3 regions of the Pseudoalteromonas sp. DSM 26666 genome follow, and region 2 is predicted to be linked to each of the others. Evidence: predicted binding sites of a transcription regulator. Region 2 holds the regulator's gene; each other region holds the start of a gene.
What was found. Region 2 encodes sigma-54, which starts transcription at its own class of promoters, with help from an activator protein. Its sites were predicted from a motif close to GTTGGCACGNNNNTNGNNT; they were not measured.
Positions count from the first base shown of each region.

Region 1: BM380_RS12560 (DUF2726 domain-containing protein) is a predicted target of sigma-54. The motif match lies at 4,228-4,246, and genes of this name have one in related genera.
Region 3: dps (DNA starvation/stationary phase protection protein Dps) is a predicted target of sigma-54. The motif match lies at 3,993-4,011, and genes of this name have one in related genera.

Region 1 covers NZ_FPAR01000006.1:137,892-143,859, forward strand. The annotation lists gene arcA (two-component system response regulator ArcA) at 13-729, shown strand; gene arcB (aerobic respiration two-component sensor histidine kinase ArcB) at 737-3,055, opposite strand; gene folE2 (GTP cyclohydrolase FolE2) at 3,263-4,183, shown strand; gene BM380_RS12560 (DUF2726 domain-containing protein) at 4,286-4,882, shown strand; gene mtnN (5'-methylthioadenosine/S-adenosylhomocysteine nucleosidase) at 4,992-5,699, shown strand; gene BM380_RS12570 (cobalamin biosynthesis protein CobD/CbiB) at 5,700-5,968, shown strand, end outside.
Region 2 covers NZ_FPAR01000007.1:19,130-25,097, forward strand. The annotation lists gene lptA (lipopolysaccharide transport periplasmic protein LptA) at 1-75, shown strand, start outside; gene lptB (LPS export ABC transporter ATP-binding protein) at 72-797, shown strand; gene BM380_RS13465 (RNA polymerase factor sigma-54) at 867-2,366, shown strand; gene hpf (ribosome hibernation promoting factor) at 2,393-2,680, shown strand; gene ptsN (PTS IIA-like nitrogen regulatory protein PtsN) at 2,685-3,137, shown strand; gene rapZ (RNase adapter RapZ) at 3,157-3,999, shown strand; gene BM380_RS13485 (HPr family phosphocarrier protein) at 4,019-4,291, shown strand; gene mgtE (magnesium transporter) at 4,431-5,789, shown strand; gene BM380_RS13495 (YgiQ family radical SAM protein) at 5,877-5,968, opposite strand, start outside.
Region 3 covers NZ_FPAR01000003.1:320,516-326,483, reverse strand. The annotation lists gene BM380_RS07675 (MFS transporter) at 1-629, opposite strand, end outside; gene BM380_RS07670 (DUF2189 domain-containing protein) at 856-1,635, shown strand; gene BM380_RS07665 (CBS domain-containing protein) at 1,813-2,232, shown strand; gene BM380_RS07660 (DUF2237 family protein) at 2,397-2,759, shown strand; gene corA (magnesium/cobalt transporter CorA) at 2,793-3,749, opposite strand; gene dps (DNA starvation/stationary phase protection protein Dps) at 4,098-4,622, shown strand; gene BM380_RS07645 (SulP family inorganic anion transporter) at 4,808-5,968, shown strand, end outside.

The DNA.
Region 1 (5,968 bases), on a different contig from region 2:
GGTTAATTAAAAATGCAAACGCCAGTCATTCTGATCGTAGAGGATGAAGACGTAACTAGACTAAACCTCGTTAGTTTATTTGAAGCCGAAGGTTACAAAGTTATTGAAGCCATTGATGGCGATGATATGCATGATAAGCTTACAAATAACGATGACGTCAATCTTGTAGTTATGGACATCAACCTGCCAGGTAAAAACGGGCTTATTTTAGCTCGCGAATTACGCCAAAAACGCAAAGTTGGTCTTATTTTCTTAACAGGCCGTGACAACGATGTAGACCGTATTTTAGGTCTTGAAATTGGTGCTGATGACTATATTACTAAGCCTTTCAACCCGCGTGAATTAACTATTCGTGCTCGTAACTTAATTACGCGTACTGCATTAGGTGGTGAAGAGTCTGCTATTGAAACAAATGGCGTGATCACCTTTAACGGTTGGGAACTTGACGAAAACAGTCGTTGCCTTACTTCTCCAAACGGAGACGCGAAACGTCTACCTAAAGGCGAATACAGAGCACTGCGTTTAATGCTTGACTCTCCGGGTCGTATATTTAGCCGTGAGCAACTAATTAAACACATGACTGGCCGAGAGCTCCGCGCTAACGACCGTACGGTTGACGTAACAATTCGTCGTATCCGCAAACACTTTGAAAGCGACAACTCAACATCTGAGTTAATCAGCACCATCCATGGTGAAGGTTACCGTTTCATTGGTAAAATCGACAGCTAATTAGTTATTACTCTAATTGCTGTAAAAATAAATGAAGGGCCTGTTGTCCTTCATTTATTTTATCTGTTAACTCCTCAAGCCACACAGCTAACACTTCATCACTTTGCTCCAGCGCCCCATGCTCCATTTGCTTTGCATGCAACTGAACATCATTAAGACCCACCGAACCAGCGGCACCTTTTAATTTGTGCGCAACCGATTTGTACTCTTCTCTATCAGCAGCGTTTAACGAAGCTAATAGCTCTTGTTGGTACTGCGGATTTAGCTTTGCGAACAACTGGCTACTGCGTTTAAATACTTCAACGCCCATCGAATTTACAAAGTCTTCAATGGTTTCAACATCCAACAAGTCAGTATTAATTTGATTTAATAACGCTTGATTGACCACTCGTTGAGGAGCCTCGGTTAGCGCTTGCTTAATGCCAAAGAGTTCAGCGAGCATATTATCTAACTTGCTTGTGTTTATTGGTTTAGCTAGTGCGCCTTGAATAGATATACCCTCAAGCTCTTCTTCAGCACTGCGAACATTGGCCGTTAATGCCACTATTGGTAGCTGATCAAAATGACTTTGAGCGCGAATTTGTCTTGCTACTTCGTCACCATTAATATCAGGCAACTGCATATCAAGTAATACTAAATCTAAGTCATCTTCAGTTTCGACAAACGATAAAGCATCTTCACCCGTTTCAGCCCACAGCACTTCGTGTCCACGTTGCTCTAGTAGGTTAGTAGCAATTTCAGCATTAAGTGGCACATCCTCCACTAATAAAATATATAAGCTACGCCCAACATAACTATGTTCGGTAGGTGCACTACATAAATTCAGCGGAATTTGTACCGTAAAGCAGCTGCCCTCTCCTGGGGTACTATTAACCGTTATTGTGCCTTTCATTGCGCTTACTAACGCTTTGGTGACAGCTAAGCCAATACCTGAACCTATGGCATTGGTGCCTTTAAGATCTGGCGCTTTATAGTACATGTCAAAAATGCGTGTTAGTTGCTCTTGTGGAATACCTTCACCGGTATCGAGTATTTTAATAATAAGCCAAGGGCCATCTTCACGGTTTTCTCTGGCACAATCTAAGATTACGCTCCCTTGTTGAGTAAACTTAACGGCGTTATTAATTAAGTTCCACACCACTTGGCGTAAACGAGTCGGGTCAAGCAAAGCATATATGTCAAGCATGCCAGAACGCTTCACTTCAAACGAAAGCTCTTTTTGCTCAGCAATAAGGCCTGCAAAGTTAACTACATCGTTGATAAAGTCCGAAACATTAATTTCGTTGGCGGCAATATCTAACTGCTCACGGTCAATTTTATCTAAATCTATAATATCGTTGAATATGTTACCTAGCGTTTCGGCGCTTGAAAACACGGTATTACACCAACTGCGTTGCTGTTTGTTTAATTCGGTATCCAATAGCATACGCGTTAAGCCCACAATACCATTAAGCGGTGTACGTAACTCATGGCTTAATGTGGCAATAAATTTCCCTTTATCTTTATAAGCTGTTTCCAGTGCCTGCGCAGCTTCTTTACGACTGGTAATATCACGGCCAAACGCAAGTAAACCAATGTAATCCCCTTGTTCATTAATAAAGGGAAGTTTACGCAATTCAAACCACCTAATTTCACCGTTTACTGAGTACTCCACATCTATAGTTAAACCTTGGTGCGTACGCTCAACTTGCTCATCGGTTCTGAGTACTTCTGATAAAAAGTGGCTTGGGAATATTTCTTCTGCGGCTTTACCAATAAGTTCACCACTGGTTTTGCCCATTACCTCTTCAAACATTTTATTACAACCGGCAAACACCCCGTTGTTATCGCGGTAATAAAATAAATCCGGCGAGGAGTCTACTATTGAGCGCAGTAACATGCCTTGCTGTGCGAGTTCTTGTTGTGTTTTTTTACGCTCTGCAATTTCACGCCTAAGCTCTTCTATTGCTCGGTGTTTGGCATGAAAAGCCATTTTACGTTCGTCAATTTCAATATTTAAGCGGTTAATATTGTCTTTGAGGGTTTGATTTAAAAGCTTCTCTTGTTTTGTGGCACTATCTAAATAAGCATAAGAGGCATCAAGTTGCCGAATAGAGTTTAATAATATACTGATAACTAAAGGAGAAACAACCGAGGTAAAAAATACCACGGCGAGTATATCAACCAAGTTTACTTCGCCTATGGCAACGTAATAAAACATACTTGATAAAACCAGCGATATTGTTAGTAATAATGCATAGCAAATAGCAGCAGTTTTAAACTCACCAAAACGAGTTATTGAACTGGAAAGAACTCGAACCCACGGGTTCAAAGAAGAATCAGTCATATATCAGTTTTTCTCTTAGCTAAATGCTTAGGGTCTGTTGACCTTTCAAGGTTAAAGGCTAATTTTAGCATTTTCTATCAGCTATTTTCATGTTGTGCGACAAAAACAATAAAATTTCATGTTTGGTGTTATTTGCTGCATTTCAGCAAATCTTTATTTAGTGTAAAATGCGGCGTTTTAAATATTGCAAATAACGAGTAACGTATCATGCAAAAAACTATGCCAGATATTGCTAACACGGCTGCCGCATTACAAACAGGTAAATTAGACTGGGTAGGTATGGGCGATATAGAGCTGCCTTTTATTTTTGAATCTCTTGATTTAGCTCCAGTTACCGTTAATGCAAAAGCACGCGCCTTTGTTAATTTACACAAAGAAGATGCTAAAGGCATTCATATGTCGCGACTATTTTTAGCGTTGGATCACCTCTCAACTGAGCAACAGGTCAATCCACAAACCTTAGCACAAGCCTTAGATACCTTTATCACCAGTCATGAAGGCTTAAGTGATAAAGCACACATTGAATTTAAATTTGAATTGCCGCTACGCCGTAAGTCATTACTTAGTGGTAAAGCAGGTTGGAAAAGCTATCCCATTGTACTTACCAGCACTATAAATCAAGGCGTTATTAGTTTTGAGCTCAGCGTTGATGTGACTTATTCATCAACTTGCCCCTGTTCTGCAGCACTGGCTCGCCAATTAATTCAAAACGCATTCAGCGAAAAGTTTTCTCAAGAAACACTCACTCAATCAGAAGTTTTAGAGTGGCTTGGAACAACTCAAGGGATTGTAGCAACCCCGCATTCACAGCGTTCAATTGCTAATGTTAAAGTTAAATTAGCAAATAACATTGAACAGTTTGATGTGGTTAACTTAATAAACTTACTAGAAGATGAGCTAAAAACACCAGTACAAGCTGCGGTAAAACGTGAAGACGAACAAGAGTTTGCTCGCTTAAACGGTCAAAATTTAATGTTTTGTGAAGACGCAGCACGAAAAATTAAAACGACGTTAGAGTCAAAAGAGTTTAGCGATTACTTCCTGCAAATTAACCATTATGAGTCTTTACATGCTCATGATGCAGTTGCGATTGCCGTAAAAGGTATTGAAGGCGGCTATAAAGCATAATAGCGATCATCCCCATTCGTTAATAAAACAACCATAACAACTATTTGGGCACATAAATTGCTTTAGAAAAGCAGTGTCAATTTGTTGTTATGGAGTTACCGTATGGAATTCGCTTTATTATTAATATTAGTGCTAGTTGTTGGGGCATCTGTCGTTGCGTCAAAATTTAATGATGACGGCGGAAACCCTTATCCTTTTACTCGTAAGCAAAGTGTATTTACCCAAGTAGAAGGGGCGTTTCTGAATTTATTAGAGCGCGCTGTTGGCGATCAATATAAAATTGTTAGTCGCGTTAAACTAATCGATGTGATTGACTGTAAACAAGGCCTGTCTGTTAAATCTAAACGTGCGGCAATGGCTAAAGCAAAAAATAAGCAGCTAGACTTTGTTTTAGTAGATAAAGAAAAAATGACCATAGTGGCTGCGGTTGACTTAGTTAATAACGCCAATAAAGATGGCCACAAAGCACAGCGCGACTGGTTTGTTAATGGCGCATTGGAAGCCGCAGGTATTCCACATATTCGTATGAAAGTGAAGGCAGGCTACCGCCCAAGCGAAGTACGCGATGCAATTATGTTTAAATTAGGTAAGCCAGCGGCATCTAAACCTTCACGACCTACGCGTGCTAGAGTTCATAAACCTGCGGTATTGTCTCCTTCTCAAGCAAAGGCACAATCAACAGCCCTTGCTGAAATATAATCAATAAGTTTATAAAGTGCGGGCTTTTTAAGCTCGCATTTTTGTTTGTTTTACCCCACGTTATTTTTTGCAGTATAATCACCGTATTCAAACTCAGGAATTTAACACTATGAATGTTGGTATTATTGGCGCAATGGAGCCAGAAGTTAAAATTTTGCGCGAGGCGATGCAAAATCCACAAGTTTTAACCAAGGCTGGTTTTACTTTTTACACAGGCGAGCTTGCAGGCAATACCGTCACTTTAGTGCAATCAGGTATTGGTAAAGTCGCTTCGACAATCGCAACCACATTACTTATCGATAACTTCAATCCAGATTGTGTTATTAACACTGGCTCTGCCGGTGGATTCGACCCATCACTAAACGTTGGCGATGTAGTAATTTCATCTGAAGTACGTCATCACGATGTTGATGTAACAGCGTTTGGTTACGAAATTGGCCAAGTACCACAAATGCCAGCAGGTTTTACTGCTCACCCTAAACTTGTAGAAGCAGCCGAGCAAACAATTGCACAAATTAGTGAAGTAAAAACCCTTGTTGGTTTAATTTGCACTGGCGACTCGTTTATGTGCGACCCTGTTCGTATTGAAAAAGCACGCAGTGACTTCCCTACAATGCTAGCAGTAGAGATGGAAGGTGCATCAATTGCGCAAACGTGTTTTGCACTTAATACACCATTTGTTGTTATTCGCTCAATGTCTGATATTGCAGGCAAAGAGTCGCCGCAATCATTTGAAGAATACTTAGAAACAGCCTCTATAAATTCATCAAAAATGGTCGTAGCTTTACTTGAGAAATTAACGGCGGTTACGCTGTAAATGCTCAATAATATTGTTCAAAATCATTTGGACTTTATTGTATTTATTTGTGCGCTCCTTGCTGAGCGCTTTTTACCTTTAGTAAGTTGGTATCACCCTAACCACATACTCTCTGCTATTTTTAGCGCTATAAGCCAGCGTATTTATAAAAAAACAGACACCAAGCAATATCATTATTTAGCAGCCTCAATGGCAAGTACGCTTATACTTAGTACTGTGCTTATTATTGTAGTTTTACTGCTTCAGTTTGCCTTTTACCCCGAGCTGTT
Region 2 (5,968 bases):
AACTCAACAGACCGTGTACACACTATTTTAGTCCCTGTTGAAAATAAAAAAGAAGATGATAAAGGTCAACCATGAGCACATTAAAAGCAGAGCTATTAGCTAAAAGCTACAAAGGTCGTGAAGTTGTAAAAAACGTTGGCCTAGAGGTTGAAGCTGGCAGTATTGTGGGGTTACTTGGCCCTAATGGTGCAGGTAAAACCACCACTTTTTATATGATTGTAGGCCTTGTGCCTAGCGATAAAGGCAAAATATCAATTGATGATAAAGATATTACTTTATTACCGATGCACAGCCGAGCGCGTTTAGGGATTGGTTATTTACCGCAAGAGTCGTCTATTTTTAGAAAGCTGACTGTTTATCAAAACTTAATGGCTATCTTAGAAACACGTAAAGAATTAAATAAACAACAACGCGAAGATACCTTAAATAATTTACTTGATGAATTTAGCATTCAGCATATCCGCGATAGTCAAGGTATGGCTTTATCAGGTGGTGAACGTCGCCGCGTTGAAATTGCTCGCGCGTTAGCAGCAAACCCTAAATTTATCCTTTTAGACGAACCCTTTGCGGGGGTTGATCCTATCTCAGTATTAGATATTAAAAAGATTATAGAGCATCTTAAAAACCGAGGAATTGGCGTACTTATCACAGATCACAACGTACGCGAAACTCTTGATGTTTGTGAAAAAGCCTACATAGTTTCTCATGGGGAGTTAATTGCATCAGGCACTCCAGAATATGTATTAAACGATAAAACAGTACGCGATGTTTATTTAGGCGAGCAGTTCAAGCTCTAATATGTGTGTTATTACACTAAGCATCTGCTAAGATTAATTATACTAATTTAAAAGGATTGTTAGAGATACATGAGGCAATCATTACAGCTGCGCATGGGCCAGCAACTTACAATGACTCCACAGTTGCAACAAGCAATTCGCTTATTGCAACTCAGTACATTGGATCTCCAGCAAGAAATTCAAGAAGCGCTCGATAGCAACCCCTTGCTTGAAGTTGAAGAACACGATTACAGCGAAGACACTGCAGGTAAAAACGAACAAAAAGCCGATAACGATGACTTAACGCTAAGTGCCTCAGCTGACGATAAACCTAGCGAGTATGAGCAAGATAGCGGCGAAGCAATGACCAAAGACACCATTAGCGATGATATGGCTATGGATGTTACTTGGGATGAATATATGAGCGCTGCGCCTGCCTCTTCATCGGGCCCAATGCCAGAAGATGAATCTATTTATCAAGGCTCTTCGACTGAAACGCTGCATGAGTATTTAATGTGGCAACTTCAACTGACGCCGTTTAGTCCTACCGATGAAGCGATAGCTATTGCAATTGTAGAAGCTGTGGACGATTCAGGGATTCTAACCCTTAGCTGTGAAGAAATATTAGAAAGCTTTAACCAAGAAAACGACGGCGAAGATGAAGTTGAACTTGACGAAATAGAAGCGGTACTAAAGCGTATTCAACTATTTGATCCAGTGGGAATAGCCGCGCGTAGTTTACAAGAGTGCTTGTGTATTCAGCTAAATCAATTTGATAAAGACACACCTTTTTTAAACGAAACAAAAATGATCTTAACCGATCATATTGATTTACTTGCTGCACGTGACTATCGCACGTTAATGAAAAAAACAAAGCTTAAAGAAGATGAGCTTAAAGAAATCATGACGTTGATTCATACGCTCAGCCCAAAACCGGCAGACACTATTGTTAGAGAAGAGTCTGAATACGTTATTCCTGATGTGTCGGTTAAGAAAGTTAAAGGTCGTTGGGTAGTTGAATTAAACCCAGATAGCATGCCTAAGATCAGAGTAAATAGCCAATATGCAGCTATGTCGCGTACGGTTAAATCAAGTGGTGATAGCCAGTTTATTCGCTCGCACTTACAAGAGGCTAAATGGTTTATAAAAAGCTTAGAAAGTAGGAATGACACGCTACTTAAAGTAACCAACTGTATTGTGCAGCAGCAACAGGCCTTTTTTGAACACGGTCCTGAGGCTATGAAGCCTATGGTGCTTAACGATGTGGCTGAAATGGTGGAAATGCATGAGTCGACTATATCGCGTGTTACTACGCAAAAATACATGCATACACCACGTGGCATTTTTGAGCTTAAATATTTCTTTTCAAGCCATGTAAGTACTGAAAATGGTGGCGAATGTTCATCAACAGCAATACGTGCATTAATTAAAAAATTAATCGCTGCAGAAAACTCAGCTAAACCATTGAGTGATAGTAAAATTGCAGATATATTGGCAGAGCAAGGAATTAAAGTAGCGAGGAGAACCATTGCAAAATATCGCGAATCTCTAGCTATTCCCCCGTCTAATCAACGTAAAAGTTTGATTTAAGGCGTACAACAAAGAGGAAAATGTTTATGCAACTGAATTTAACTGGTCGCCATGTAGATATTACCGACTCGCTTAGAGACTACGTAAATAGTAAATTTTCGAAGTTACAGAGGCACACTGATCACATAACGAATGTGCACGTTATTCTCGATGTAGAAAAACTAAACCAAAAAGCTGAAGCAACCGTTCATGTTAGTGGCGCTGAGATTTTTGCCTCTACTGAGCATCAAGATATGTATGCCGCTATAGACTCGCTCATTGACAAGCTAGATCGTCAAGTAATTAAACACAAAGAGAAACTTGCTCGACACTAACACTATGAAACTAAGCTCACTTATCTGTCAGGACTGCAGTAAAGCTGCGGTCCTTTTTAATAGTAAAAAAAGAATTTTAGAATTTATCAGTGAATTGGCTCACAATAAGCTGCCCTATTTAACACAACAAGATATTCTTAATGCATTAACTGCAAGAGAAAAGCTTGGAAGTACAGGCATTGGCCGAGGCATTGCTATTCCACATGGTCGCATGAGTGGAGCTCAAGAGCCCCTTGCTTTGATTTTAGTGAGCGAAACAGCTATTAATTTTGATGCGATTGATAACCGGCCGGTTGACATTTTTGTCGCGTTAATTGTTCCCGATGGCGATAATCAGCAGCATTTGAAGACGCTAGCCACGATTGCTGATAAGCTCAATGATAAAGAATTTTGTAAACAGTTACGCGCCGCCAAATCGGATAGCGAACTGTATCAGGTTATCGTCAGTCAATCGTAGTAATAAAGAAAGGTGATAAATGGAATTAATAATTATAAGCGGTCGTTCAGGCTCAGGTAAATCTGTGGCGTTACGCGTTGTGGAAGACTTAGGTTATTATTGTGTAGACAATATTCCTCTTAATTTATTACCATCATTAGTGCGCAGTGTTTCCGACAGTTATAATAAAATTGCCGTGAGTGTTGATGTACGTAACCTACCTAAAGAGCAACAGCAGTTTAATGAAATCATTGAATATTTACCTGGTTTTACTAAACCAACGGTATTTTATTTAGACAGTGACGATCAAACATTAATAAAACGTTTTTCAGAAACGCGACGTCTCCACCCTTTATCTATTGATTCTTTGCCGCTTGATTTAGCCATAAAAAAAGAAAAACAACTACTTGATGTATTGATTAACCGTGCTGATTATATGATTGATACCACGGATTTAAGTGTGCATCAGCTTGCTGAGTCTATTCGTGAAAAAATACTCGGAAAAAAAGATAAACAACTGATCATTACCTTTGAGTCATTTGGTTTTAAACACGGCATCCCTAAAGAAGCAGATTACGTATTCGATGCCCGATTTTTACCAAACCCGCATTGGGAGCCTGAACTTAAGCCACTTACAGGGCTGGACCAACCAGTAAAAGACTACCTAGCAAGTCACAGTATAGTGCAAAAATTTACATGGCAAATTCAAACATTTGTGCAAACATGGCTGCCGCATTTAGAACGAAATAACCGCAGCTACTTAACCATTGCAATTGGCTGTACCGGTGGGCAACACCGCTCTGTTTATTTAGCGCAAACCATTGGCGAAAGCTTTGCAATGAGCCATCCTAATGTAAAAATTCGCCACCGAGAACAAGAATAATACCGAGTGAGAACATGCAATGCGCTTAGAAAATACATTTTTAATAAAAAACAAATTAGGATTACACGCTAGAGCGGCGACAGTATTAGCTCAGCTTTCTGTGCAATTTGATGCCACAATCACTTTATTTCAAGATGACAAACAAGCCGCTGGCGATAGCGTGCTGGCACTTATGTTACTCGAAAGCAGCCAAGGCAAAGAAGTTAAGGTGGTATGCGAAGGCCCCGACGCTGAGCCTGCACTTAGCGCAATAGGTGAGCTCATCGACCAACGATTTAATGAGCAAGAATAAAAAAGTTCATTATTAACTCATCATCCTAAGCTTAGGTTAATAGTGGTTGAGGTAGTTTGCTCACATAAAGTAAGATAAACTAAAATTGAATAGCATTTATACCCTTCCAGCATGTAATACAATTTAATTAAGGACGCCAATGCCTGAAGCTTTAGAACAAGATATTCCACTACAACAACTAAAACAGGTGACTAAGTCACTAAATAGTGGTCAATTTGTTCAAGTTAGACGCATGCTGGCAAAAACGGCGCCTTGTGATACCGCACTTCTTTTAGAATCATCCCCGCATAAAATTCGCCGTATGCTCTGGCAGCTTGTTGATCCTGATGTACAAGGTGATGTGCTTGAAGAGCTGTCTGAAGATGTACGTTTGGGCATTATTGCGCAAATGGCACCCGAGCACATTGCTGCCGCAACCGAAGACATGGGCCATGATGACTTAGGGGAAGTACTACGTAGCCTACCTGACACCGTTTATAAAGATGTTGTTAGCGCTATGGATATTCAAGATAGAGAACGTGCAACGCAGGCTTTATCGTATCAAGAGCGCTCTGCTGGCGCATTGATGAATATAGATACCGTTACTATTCGCCCCGATGTGACTCTAGATGTGGTACTGCGTTATATTCGCTTACGCGGCGAATTACCTGAGGGTACAGATGACTTATATGTGGTTGATGAAAATAACTGCTTTTTAGGCGCCCTATCGCTGAGTACTTTATTAACTAATCCCCCTGAAAAAATTGTTCATGAGTTAATGGATGAAGACTGTGAGTCTATTCCTATTTCAATGGATGAGAGCGAAGTTGCACAATTGTTTGAGCGTCATAACTGGATATCGGCACCGGTTGTTGATGACAACGCACACTTGCTTGGGCGGATCACCATTGATGATATCGTTGATGTTATACGTGAAGACGCTGAGCACAGTTTACTGGGTTTAGCGGGTTTAGATGATGAAGAAGATACCTTTGCACCTGTGTTGAAAAGCTCTAAAAAGCGCTCAATTTGGCTGGGTGTAAACTTACTAACTGCATTGCTGGCTGCAATTGTAGCGAGCTTTTTTGAAAACACCTTAGCTATATTACCAATTCTTGCTGTGCTCAATGGCATTGTCCCGTCAATGGGTGGGGTTGCAGGCAGCCAAACCTTGACTTTGGTTATTCGCGGTATCGCGGTGGGCCATATCAACCAAACTAACCAACGTTTTTTATTATTAAAAGAACTCGCTATCGGCGCGATTAACGGTATGGTTTGGTCTATCCTAATTGCCGGTGTCGTTGCGCTTTGGCAATGGGATTTCAAACTCGGTGGTGTTTTAGCGTTTGCTATGTTTATGAATTTAGTTGCAGCAGGTATTGCGGGTGCTAGTATCCCACTATTGCTTAAAAAAATGAAAATAGATCCAGCACTTGCAGGCAGTGTGGTACTAACCACGGTAACTGATATTGTTGGTATATTTGCCTTCTTAGGTACTGCGACTTGGTTATTGATTTAATCTTTTTATAAACGTTTTTAAACAAAAACACCGCATCAATACGCGGTGTTTTTGTTTAAGCCGATAGTTAATTTACATAAGTTAAGGCTACTTAGCGCGCTGGCGATTACCACCTACCTTAGGTTTAGTGTTGGCTTTTTTAAACTGGCTAAAGCCAGTATGACGAGTAAGCGCAGGAC
Region 3 (5,968 bases), on a different contig from region 2:
ACCTTTAAATTAGCATCATTCGCAGCACTTTTTGGTATAAAACGACTACTCAAATAACCAATAACCGCCAGGCTCACTATTGCAATACTGATATAAACAGGGCCTGCAGCTTGAGTTATATAATAAGTGCCAAATACGGTGCCCAATAAAATAGCCACAAAGGTGCCAGATTCAACTAACCCATTAGCTTTGGTTAATTCATGAGGAGCGACATGCTGCGGTAAAATTGAGTATTTTAATGGCCCAAAAAAAGTGCTTTGTAAACCCATTAAAAACACAGTACCTAACATTAACCAAACCTGCTCGGTTAAAATAGATACCACGCCCACCAGCATTATTGGAATTTCGCAAAACTTTACGATGCTGATCAACTTTGATTTTTCCAACTTTTCTGCAATTTGACCAGCCATGCCCGAAAATAAAAAGAATGGCAAAATAAATAATCCCGCAGCCACGTTAGAATAAAAAGCACCATCGGCCACCGTAGCAGCCTGAAAAATTAAAATAAGGAGGATTGATTGCTTGTAAACATTGTCATTTAAAGCGGAGAAAAACTGTGTCACAAACAGAGGTAAAAACCGTTTACTGCTCAGTAAAGCTCCTTGATATTGTTGTTTATTTTCCTTCATTACGGTCTCTTAAAATTAGCTACAGCGTTTAGATTACCACTGTGTAAAAGAAATACGAACCCACTTTTTTAAGTACGTGCTCAAAAATATACCTAATCGCTAACACGCAATAAAAATGATTAACAAATGAACAATGCAACTAAATCTTGCGTATAAGTTGTTTATGAGTTGTAAATAAAACATCTATGTTCTAAAACTAAAAGGTGACTAAAAAAGGAGCATCTTTATGCCAACTACAAACACAATAGACAAAGACACCAAATTCGCACGTTGTTTAGAGTGCAACAAAGTAAATACATTTGCCGCTTTTCATTGGCTTTCGTTAGCGTTTAAGGATATGGCGCGCGCGCCCATGCTGAGCTTAATTTACGGTTTAATCTTCACACTTATTCCCGTAGCGATTGTTTACTCTGTTGTACTTACCGACAGCCACCTTGCCATACTGCCAGCCACGGTTGCATTTGCCTTAATAGGTCCTGTGTTTGCGGTTGGTTTGTACGATGTGGCTTGGGAGCTTGAAAAAGGCCATAAACCTACTTTAAGCCATTCATTAAAATCGATGTTTCGTAACCCTGTAGGTGAGTGGGGTTTTGCCGTGTTACTTATGGTAATTATGATTATTTGGATGCGCTTAGCTGCAATTGTTCATGCATTGTACCCAAGCCATGCAAACCCAACATTTGAAGAGCTTTCGGCGTTTTTAACCATAGGCAGTATTATTGGCGGTATTTTACTGGTTAGTGTGTTTTCAATTTCGGCATTTACCCCGCAAATTATGATGGAAAGACGCGTTGATATAATGACTGCCGTGGTTTCTTCAATCCATGCAGTTAAAGAAAACTTTGCAGCCATGCTGGTATGGTCTATTTGTATATTTGTACTTGTGGCACTGGGCTTTGCTGCGGGTGCCGCTGGATTCATTATTATTATGCCACTACTTAGTTACGCTAGTTGGCACGGTTACATTGCGGTTATTAAAACTAAAAAAGAACGTGGTTACGAATAACATTCATCCATAGTCATTTTTTATCACTTAATAAAACGCTTTAGGGTGTTTTATTAAGTGATGCCTGTTTCCCTCCTGTGACTTAAATCTGCAAAAACCTTGATCTCAATAAGGTGCAAAGCTTAAAAAGCGCGCTAATATAATGTGATATACCACACGCTTTATAAAGGAATAAACATGAGTCAAAACGTTGCAGACTTAATGACACCTAACCCATTCTCAGTGAATATAAAAAGTACTTTGCACGACGCACATAATTTAATGAAAGAAAAAAATGTTCGTCACATTCCCGTTATCGACGAAGATGGCGCATTTGTTGGCATGCTTACGCAAAAAATTATGGTCGCCAAAGTAATGGGGATCATGGCTACTTTTGGCGCAAATGCACTACAACGCAAAGAAAAACTCACAAAAGTAGAAGATATTATGGTGAGTGACTTTATTAGTGTTACTCCAACTCAGCCATTATCAGATGTGGTTAAGTTTTTTGTAGAGAATCGCCATGGCTGTATGCCTGTGGTTAGCGAGCAAGGTCAGCTGGTAGGTATTTTAACCTCTTCTGATTTTGTGCGCTTAGCTGCGGCGCTATTATCTTAATTAATAGCACAATAAAAAACCTGCGTTTTGAATTTACTCAAAGCGCAGCTATTTTTATAAACAAATACCTACCCAGAAGCCTCTTCGTATATAGCTAAGTCACTAACAGCCTGTTATGGTAAACAGCTCTTTTCAGCAGTTATTACTAAAAGGTAATTTGTCATATGGCTAATCAATTAAATGTCTTGGGAACTCGCCTACAGCTATGTTGTGGCAATGGCGGCTATACTCGCGAAGGGTTTTGCTATGTGCCAGATTCAGACTTTGGTAATCACAGTGTGTGCGCCATTATGACCGACGAATTTTTGCAATTTTCTAAGGCGCAAGGTAACGATTTAATTAGCCCTAATCCTTTGTATGATTTTGCGGGCTTAAAAGCTGGCGATAAGTGGTGCTTATGTGCGATTCGTTGGTATCATGCCATTGCTGCAAATGTTGCTCCTCCTGTTGTACTTGAAGCAACAAACCAAAAAGCGCTAGATATTATTCCCCTTGAAGTATTAAAAGCACATCAATATACCGGGTAATGATTTGAGCGCTCAGCTTGCAATATTAAAGTATTATAACCACCCTTTATGTTTAAAAAATAAATAAGGGGCAAAGCCCGACAGCAACATAATGCCAATTGCAAATGGATAACCCCATTCCCATTGTAGCTCAGGCATTATATTAAAATTCATACCATAAACACTAGCCACTACTGTAGGCGGTAAGAAAACCACTGAGGCAATAGAAAAGGTTTTAATAATTTGATTTTGTTCAATATTAATAAAGCCTTGTGTTGAATCCATCAAAAAGTTCACCTTGTCGAACAAAAAGGTACAGTGCGACATTAAAGTTTCTATATCGAGTACAATTTCTCGAAGAGATTCGCGCTCGTCATTTTGCGCGCCTATACGGCGTATTAAAAACGAAATATTGCGTCGCGTATCCATTAAACATAAACGCACTTTACCATTAGCATCTTCTAAGCGAGCTATGCGACCAACCGCCTCTTCTAAGTCTGAGTTATCTTCTTCAAGTACATAAGCACTGAGCTTCTCTAATTGATGATGCATGTCTTCGAGCATATCCGCGTGGTTTTCAACTTTTTGATCAAATAAAGTGATTAATAATTGTTTTGCTGTATCGCATGCCACCTGACCTTTGCGCGCTCTTAAGCGCAGTAGTCTAAAATCAGCCAATTCCTCATCACGAATAGTAAGTAAGCAATTGTTTTGCAACAAACAAGCTACCGTTACAGTATTAAATCGCCCTTCATTAGGTGACATAAACAATGCATGCACATGTAAACCTTCATTATCGATAAAGCACCTAGACGACGTTTCAATCTCTTCTACATCTACCGAATCTGGAAAAGTTATATTGAGCGTTTTTGCAAGCGCATTTTGCTCCTGCGGTGTTGGATTAATAGTATCAATCCAATGTGCATTCTTTATGGATACTTCAACAGGGGTATCAGGTAAAGGCGCTAACTCTTTGATCACTCCTTGCTCGATGGAAAAAAACCTCAACATACACTTCTCCTTTAATGAATCTTTAAGTTGAGTATATGTAACAGGACATTAATCAACAATGATAATACCTTCATTATAACCACTATAAAGGGCACGCTATTCGCTAACACTTTAAAGTACTGCTGTTTTGCAGAATTTACAAAAAAGTGCATATTTTTCATATGCACTTAATCTTACTGCTTTATCAAGTACTATAAATAAAAATTAAACTGCTATTTTTCAGTTAGTTAAAGCTATATCACTATCGGCATGACGATTGCTTCTATAAATACAAGAGGTGTTCGTTATCGCAATTTAAATACTCACTAGAGTAAAGCGAGCACTATTTTTGAAATAGTAGGAGGAATCATGAGTAACAGTAATAATGCAAATAAAGTCGCTGAATTTACCGCTCCCGGTGTAAAAAACGAATCAGCAAATAAAGCAATATCTGTACTAGAAAATCGCATGGTAGCGCTAATTGATTTACAGCTAACTTTAAAACATATTCATTGGAATGTAGTAGGTCCAAACTTTATTGGCGTACATGAAATGCTAGACCCACAAGTAGAAACCGTCCGTGAAATGACCGACACCATAGCAGAACGTATTGCCACTTTAGGCGGCGTCCCAGTTGGCACACCAAAATCGATTGTTGAGCGTCGTTCATGGGAAGATTATGCCATAGGTAAAGGCTTAGTAACTGAACACTTAGCCGCATTAGACAAAGTATATAACGGCGTTAACGGTGATCACCGTAAAGCCATAGAATCACTTGCTGAGCTTGATCCGGTATCTGAAGATATGATCATTGCGCAACTTGCAGAGCTTGAGCAATATCAGTGGTTTGTTCGCGCCCACATAGAATCATCTACTGGTCAATTGAATAGCTAATTTTTAAAGCTGTCATTTGACTTACAAAGCCCAGTAACTTACTGGGCTTTTTTATTTTTAAACTATATTCCTCTTATTAATACACTAGAAATCCCCCTATTTAGCGCATCTAACACGTTTAGTTACTATACTTATTATTAAAGAGAACTTACTATCGACTCCTAATTATTAGCAGGGAATTTGAAGTGTTGTCGCGTCTATATAGCTTTATGCCAGGTTTACACACCTTATTTAATTATCAACGCCAATGGTTTGCAGATGATGTTAGAGCGGCATTATCGGTTGCAGCCGTTGCTTTACCTGTTGCTATAGCTTATGCGCAACTTACAGGCGTTAATGCTGCAGTTGGCCTGTATTCTTGCGTATTACCTATGATGCTTTATGCACTTTTTGGTACCTCTAAACAGCTTATTATTGGCCCTGATGCCGCAACATGTGCGGTTATTGCAGCCGTTGTTACTCCACTTGCTGCAGGCGATAGCTTTAAACATTGGCAATTAGTGATCACCATGACCGCAATGACCGGTTTTTGGTGCTTTATTGCCAGCCGCTTTAAGCTAGGTGTATTAGCCGACTTTTTATCTAAACCAATTTTAATGGGGTTATTAAACGGTGTGGCTATTACCATTATTGTTGGTCAGTTTTCTAAAGTATTTGGCTTTACCTTTGATGAGCGCTACTTGCTTGAGCGTTTAGGTGGCGTCCCTACGTATTTATCGCAAACTCATATTCCCACCTTGCTAATGGCTTTATTTACCCTCGGCGTTTACTTTGTGTTAAAGCGCTTAAAACCTACATGGCCAGCCTCTATGTTTGCCATTGCACTAGGTGCGGTATTCGTTTGGTTGTTTAATTTAGAGCAGTTTGAAATAAAAACCATAGGCACAGTAACCGGTGGTTTGCCTGTGTTTAACACTCCAGTATTTGACGTGGGTATTATTCGAGAACTTGTTGTACCGGCACTCAACTTAGCCATAGTTAGCTTTGTCAGCATGATGCTAACGGCGCGAAGCTTTGCAGCAAAGAATGGCTACGACATCGATGCCGATAAAGAATTTAGAGCCTTGGGCATCGCTAATTTAGCGTCAGCATTATCACAAGGCTTTGCCGTTAGTGGTGCCGACTCACGCACAGCCGTAAACGACGACTCTGGCGGAAAAACCCAATTAGTTTCGATTATAGCTGCCGCTATTATTGGCGTTATCGCTCTTTTTTTAACGGCGCCGCTTGAATTTATTCCCAGTGCTGCACTCGGGATTGTATTAATAATTGCCTCTGTTCACCTGCTTGATTTAAAGGCAGTCTGGCAATTAAAATTTAAAGATAAGCAGGCATTTTACTTAGCC